Linked DNA regions of Aliidongia dinghuensis. The protein of the gene in region 2 binds, or shares a complex with, the protein of the main gene of each other region. Links are inferred from orthologs where the notes say so. Each region holds a gene or a part of one and is shown on either strand. Other genes may lie near its edges.

Region 1 (3,282 bases), on a different replicon or contig from region 2:
CTGCGGGTGGGATCGAGCTGGTGGCGGCGGGCGAGAGCGCGCGCCTGCCGGCCCATCTGCCCGATGCGCTCGTCGGCACGCCCGCCGCAGACGCGATCGACACGCGCAGTGTCCAGGCGGCCTTCACCGCGTCGCTCGCGCGCCGGGCGGGGCTACTACCGTCGATCGAAACGCCGGCGTCCGGCGAGATCGTCTTTGCACTCGCTTCCGGCAACTGAAACGGGCATTCTTGATTCGTTTCTCGGGCGAACCGGTCGGGGCGGCGAGCGCGGTCCGTAACGGGATTTTAAGGAATAAATCCGAAGGTCGGGCAGGTTTCGGAACCTTGCCCAACCATGGGGTTCCGGCCGACCGTTCAGTACTTTTCACGGCGGAAATCAGGCCATGGACGATCTACTCAGCGAATTCCTGACCGAGACCGCCGAAGGGCTGGCGACGCTTGACCTGGAGTTGGTGCGTCTCGAACAGAATCCGAACGATCCGGCGCTGCTCGGCAACATTTTCCGGATCGTGCATACGATCAAGGGCACCTGCGGCTTCCTCTCGCTGCCGCGGCTCGAGACCGTGGCGCATGCGGCCGAGAACGTGCTCGGCAAGATCCGCGACGGCCAGCTCGAGGTGACGCCGGTCGCGATCAGCCTGATCCTGAGCTCGCTCGACCGGATCAAGATGCTGCTGGCGACGCTCGAGGCGACCGAGGCGGAGCCGGACGGCGACGATGCGGACCTGATCGCCCAGCTGAACGCCTTCGCCGAAGGGCAATTGACCGAGGCTGCGGCCCCCGCGGCACCGGCTGCCCCGCCGGCTCCCGTCGCGGCGGCCGTTCCGGAGCCGGAACCCGAGCCGGAGGTCGAGCCAGCGCCGGTCGCTCCCGCACCAGTCGCAGTGGTCCAGGCCGCGCCGCCGGTGCCGGTCGCGAGCACTGCCGTCGCCAAGCCGAAGCCGACCGCCGTCGCGGAACATGAGGCGCCGCCGCCTGCCGCCGCCCGCGCGCCGGCCGACACCGACGTCAAGGACTCGGCGGTCGCGGCCTCCAACATCCGTGTCAATGTCGATCTGCTCGAGAACCTGATGACGATGGTGAGCGAGCTCGTGCTCACCCGCAATCAGCTGATGCAGATCCTGCGCGGCCAGAAGGATTCCGAATTCGGCGTGGCGCTGCAGCGCTTGAGCCACGTCACGACCGAGCTGCAGGAAGGCGTCATGAAGACGCGCATGCAGCCGATCGGCAATGCCTGGGCCAAGCTGCCGCGCCTCATCCGCGACCTCGGCATCGAACTTCGCAAGAAGATCGACCTGCAGATGAAGGGTGCGGAGACCGAGCTCGACCGCCAGGTGCTCGAGCTCATCAAGGATCCGCTGACCCACATGGTGCGCAACTCGGCGGACCATGGCATCGAAGGCCCGGCCGACCGGCTCGCCGTCGGCAAGCCCGAGACGGGCACGGTCACGCTCAACGCGTACCATGAGGGCGGCCACATCATCATCGAGATCGCCGACGACGGGCGCGGTCTCGCCACCGACAAGATCAAGGCCAAGGCGATCCAGAACGGGCTCGCGACCGAGGCCGAGCTGGCGCAGATGTCCGACCAGCAGATCTACCAGTTCATCTTCAAGGCCGGCTTCTCGACCGCCGCCGCCGTGACGAGCGTCTCGGGCCGTGGCGTCGGCATGGACGTGGTCCGCACCAACATCGAGAAGATCGGCGGCACGATTGAGCTGAAGAGCCAACCGGGCCGCGGCTCGACTTTCGTCATCAAGATTCCGCTCACGCTCGCGATCGTCTCGGCGCTCATCGTCGAATGCGCGGGCGAGCGCTTCGCCATCCCGCAGATCAGCGTGGTCGAGCTGGTGCGCGCCGCGCCCGGCACCGAGACGCAGATCGAGCGCCTGAACGGTGCGCCGGTCTTACGGCTCCGCAACCGGCTTCTGCCACTGGTCGGCCTCGACCAGCTCTTGAAGCTCCGGCAGACCCACGACACGTCGGCCGAATGCTTCATCGTCGTGGCACAGGTCGGCACTTACTCGTTCGGCATCATCGTCGACCGGGTGTTCGATACCGAGGAAATCGTCGTGAAGCCGGTGGCGCCGCTGCTGCGCGACATCACGATGTTCTCGGGCAACACGATCCTGGGCGATGGCGCCGTCATCATGATCCTCGACCCGAACGGCATTGCCGCCGCCACCGGCGAGATCACGGTCGGCAGCGACAACCGGGCGACGACGGAGCAGGCGGTGGCGCGCGGACGGCAGATCGACAAGACGTCGCTGCTTCTGTTCAAGGCCGGCGACACGAGCCCCAAGGCGGTGCCTCTGGCGCTCGTCGCCCGGCTCGAGGAGATCGACCGCAAGGAGATTGAATATTCCAACGGCAAGCCGGTCGTGCAGTACCGCGGCAAGCTCATGCCGCTGGTGCCGATCGATCCGAGCCTCCGGGTCAGCCATGAAGGCCGCCAGCCGATCCTGGTCTTCTCGGACAAGGAACGCTCGATGGGCCTCCTGGTCGACGAGATCGTCGACATCGTCGAGGATGTGCTGCATGTCGAGCTCGGCTCGGAGAAGCCGGGTCTGATCGGCAGCGCGGTCCTGGCCGGCAAGGCGACCGATCTCATCGACACGGGCTACTACCTGATGCAGGCCTACGACGACTGGTTCGGCTCGCGCACCGAGGGCGCGCTCGACCAGATCGCCCGGGCAACGCGCGTGCTCCTGGTCGACGACTCGCCGTTCTTCCGCAACCTGCTGACGCCGCTGCTCACGATCGCGGGCTACGACGTGAGCGCCGTCGACTCGGCCGACCAGGCGCTCGACCTGCACGAGGCGGGCGAGGATTTCGACGTCATCATCAGCGACATCGAGATGCCCGGCATGAACGGGTTCGAGTTCGCGACCCAGGTGCGCAGCGACAGCCGCTGGCGCCATGTGCCGATGGTGGCGCTGTCGTCGCACGCGACGCCGGAGGATCTCGACCGCGGCCGTGAGGTCGGCTTCAACGACTATATCGCGAAGTTCGATCGAGACGCGCTGCTCGCCTCGCTTTCGACCACTCTCAACCTGCAGCGCGAGGTCGCCGCATGAGCATCGTTCCCGCCGGTACGCAATCGCGTCAGATCCAGGCCATCGGCGACGCGCAGTCCCACGACTACGTCTCGATCTTCATCGCCGGCCAGATGTTCGGGATCCCCGTCCTGCAGGTGCAGGACGTGCTGGGCCCTCAGCGCATCACCCGCATCCCGCTGGCGCCGCCCGAGGTCGCGGGCTCGCTCAACCTGCGCGGCCGCA
Region 2 (2,974 bases):
CGACCGCGCGCCGGCGCCCGCGACCATGGAGAGTGCGACTGGCCTCGGTGCGTTCGGCCACGTGCGCCCGCTCGATCCGCCGCACACGGCGGAAAATTACGTCATGAAGGAGATGGGCTTCCGCATCGCGCGCAAGCATGCGGCGAAGCTGCGCCGGATTGCTGGCGGGCTCGCCGTGGCGGCACCGCTGCTGCTGATGGGCCTGGGCTGGATCCTGCCCGTGCTGAGGCCGGCCGCAGCCCTGCTGGCCGCGCCGGTCGCGACCGTCGGCGTGCTGGTCGAGCGCTGGCTGTTCTTCGCCGAGGCGAAGCACCTGGCGATGCTATATTACCGGGCCGACGACGCTGCCTGAGCAGCAGCGGCGTCGACCGGTTTGCGTTATGGGAACAGGCTGTCGATCGAGGATTGATCGAGGGCGGCACCAGCGTCGGCCACTTCGACGACCGGTTCCTTGGACTTCTTCTCCGCCTTCTTTTCCGCCTTTTCGGCGGGCTTCTCGACCGGCTTCAGCGGCACGACCGAAGCCGCCGGTGCAGGCTCCGGCTCGGCTGCGGCGGCCGCCCACTCGTCCTCGACGGACGGCGCCGCCGGCGCATCGAAGCCGCCGGCCAGCAGGTTGTCGACCTCGCTCTGGTCGACGCCGCCGGAGAGCGAGGGCCCATGCATCAGGTGGGCATCCGGGCGCGTGTCGCGGACATTGGTCTGGACCTCGCCGCCCTTGAGGTCTTCGATGCCCCAGATCCGGATCATCGCGTCGACCCGCTCCTCGAGGTAGCGGAGCGTCGAGACAACCTTGGAAATGCGCTGGCCGGTGATGTCCTGGAAGCCGCAGGCCATCAGGATGTTCGTCGCCTCGACGTCGAGCTGCTCAGCCTCCGCGGCGAGCTCGTCCGACTTCTTGACCCGCTGGGCCACCTCCATGATGCGCTCAGCGCCGTTCAGGATGTCGGAGGTGGCGCGCTCGGTCGCATGGACGATCGCGTCCAGTTCCTCGGTCGCAAGATTGATGCGCCGGGCGCTGGCCGGCCCGCCATCGTCCGCCGGCTTCATCGCCCAGATCTCGGTCTTGGCCTTGCGGATCGAGGCTGCCATCTCGATCAGCTCGCGCCGCAGCACCTCGAGATGCACATCCTCGGCGGAACGCACCTGCGACTGCTCGATCCATTGCCGGATCGACCGGAGGCCGGCGTGGTACTCGTCCATCGCCAGCACGGCGGCACGCTTGTCCCGCATGCGCAGGAACGCGCGCCCGGCCTCGGAGGACAGGAGCGCGTCCTCGATGGCGATGTACTGTTCGCCGGCCAGGTCCTTGGGGACCTTGAGACCTGACATGTTCCCCACTCCCGGGACTGCGATCACAGCACCGACGCGATCTTGGTCTTCAACGTCTCGGCATTGAAGGGCTTGACGATATAGTTGCTGACGCCCGCAGCCTTGGCCGCGATGACGTTCTCGGTCTTGGACTCGGCGGTCACCATGATGAACGGCACGCCTTTGAGCGCATTGTCGGCGCGCACGAGCTTCAAGAGCTCGAGCCCCGACATGGGCTCCATGTTCCAGTCCGAGATCACGAGGCCGAACTTGTGGCCGCGCATCTTGTCATAGGCCGAGGCCCCGTTGTCGGCCTCTTCGATGTTGGTAAACCCGATCTGGTTGAGCAGGTTTTTGATGATGCGGCGCATGGTGCTGTAGTCGTCGACAACCAGCACCGGCACACTCGTATCCATCCGAACATCCTCTTTCCTGAAAAACCGCACGCGGCGAAAGGCGGGCACACCTTAAGGACGACGCGGTTAAGAAGGAGTTAGCTTTGCGGGTGAAAGCACACCCCGCTCCGCCTCGGGTCGAAATTGGGCTGAAGCATCTTTCGATGCGATTCCTGATTTCCCCCGATCGAACGGTGTGCAAAATCAATTGGCACCCATCGGCATGAGCCTCAGGCCCGCGATGGGGAGACACCGGATGGCATAAGGCTTGCTTTAAAGCCATCCATCAACAGGGGCAAACGAAGGGGGAGTAACAATGAAAAAGCGCGCGCTCATCTTGTCGGCGATCGGGCTTGCGGCGACCGGTCTCGCGGTATCATTCGCCGGCACCGCCGAGGCGAAGGAATGGAAGACGGTACGGGTCGGCATGGACGCGACCTATGCGCCGTTCGAATCCGTCAACGAGAAAGGCGAGATCGTCGGCTTCGAGGTCGACTATGCCAAGGCGCTCTGCGCCCATATGAAGATCACCTGCACGTTCCAGAACCAGGACTGGGACGGCATCATCCCGTCGCTGCTCGCCAGCAAGTTCGACGTCGTCATCTCGAGCATGAACGAGACGCCGGCGCGCATGCAGAAGGTCATCTTCAGCGACGTCTACTATGCGACGCCGCCGGTCTGGATGGGCCCTGCTGCCAACAAGAGCGACGACGTATCCCCGGCGACACTCAAGGGCAAGCTGCTCGGCTCGCAATCCTCGACCACCTTCGCCAACTACCTGCAGAAGTACTACAAGGATTCTGAAATCAAGGGCTATCCGGGCGCCGACGAGCCGAACCTCGATCTCGCCAACGGCCGGCTAGACTATGTCGTGACCGACATCCTGGTTGCCCAATCCTTCATCGAGAAGAGCGGCAACGGCTGCTGCCGGATCATCAAGGAGATCAAGCGCGAGCCCGACATCTTCGGCCCGGGCGTGGGGGCCGCGTTCCGGCCCGACGACACCGATCTCAGGGACATGTTCAACAAGGCGATCGCGGCGCTGGATGCCGACGGTACCTACAAGAAAATCGAAGCCAGCTATTTCAAGATCGACATCCGCGGCAAGTGACGGCGATGCCGGGCGGCTGCCCTTCTGAGAGCAGGCCATCTGAGCGCGCGCCGCGACGGCACGGAGGTGGCGCATGAGTTGGTTCAGCCTCCTCTTCGGTCCCCATGGCTGGGGCCCCCTGCTCGCGCAGGGGGCCCTCACCACGGTCCTGCTGGCC

The links. The genes of interacting proteins can lie anywhere in the genome.
Region 1: the proteins of IEY58_RS03330 (region 2) and IEY58_RS23545 are in contact, whole or in part, in a solved structure (PDB 1A0O), measured with the Escherichia coli proteins. The link is inferred for Aliidongia dinghuensis from one-to-one orthologs.

The regions. Positions count from the first base shown.
Region 1 is NZ_BMJQ01000013.1:158,214-161,495, reverse strand. What follows is about bases 67-3,278. They hold IEY58_RS23545 (hybrid sensor histidine kinase/response regulator), read left to right. Parts: upstream 67-384; coding sequence 385-3,078; downstream 3,079-3,278. Other genes in these bases: IEY58_RS23540 (chemotaxis protein CheW), read left to right, coding at 3,075-3,278; IEY58_RS23550 (histidine phosphotransferase family protein), read left to right, coding at 67-218. Outside these bases: more of IEY58_RS23550, read left to right, coding at 1-66; more of IEY58_RS23540, read left to right, coding at 3,279-3,282. UniProt on the Escherichia coli protein: Involved in the transmission of sensory signals from the chemoreceptors to the flagellar motors. CheA is autophosphorylated; it can transfer its phosphate group to either CheB or CheY.
Region 2 is NZ_BMJQ01000001.1:676,093-679,066, reverse strand. What follows is about bases 42-2,945. They hold IEY58_RS03330 (response regulator), read right to left. Parts: upstream 1,728-2,945; coding sequence 1,356-1,727; downstream 42-1,355. Other genes in these bases: IEY58_RS03320 (ABC transporter permease), read left to right, coding at 2,891-2,945; IEY58_RS03325 (transporter substrate-binding domain-containing protein), read left to right, coding at 2,023-2,817; IEY58_RS03335 (protein phosphatase CheZ), read right to left, coding at 379-1,332; IEY58_RS03340 (dimethyl sulfoxide reductase anchor subunit family protein), read left to right, coding at 42-352. Outside these bases: more of IEY58_RS03340, read left to right, coding at 1-41; more of IEY58_RS03320, read left to right, coding at 2,946-2,974. UniProt on the Escherichia coli protein: Involved in the transmission of sensory signals from the chemoreceptors to the flagellar motors.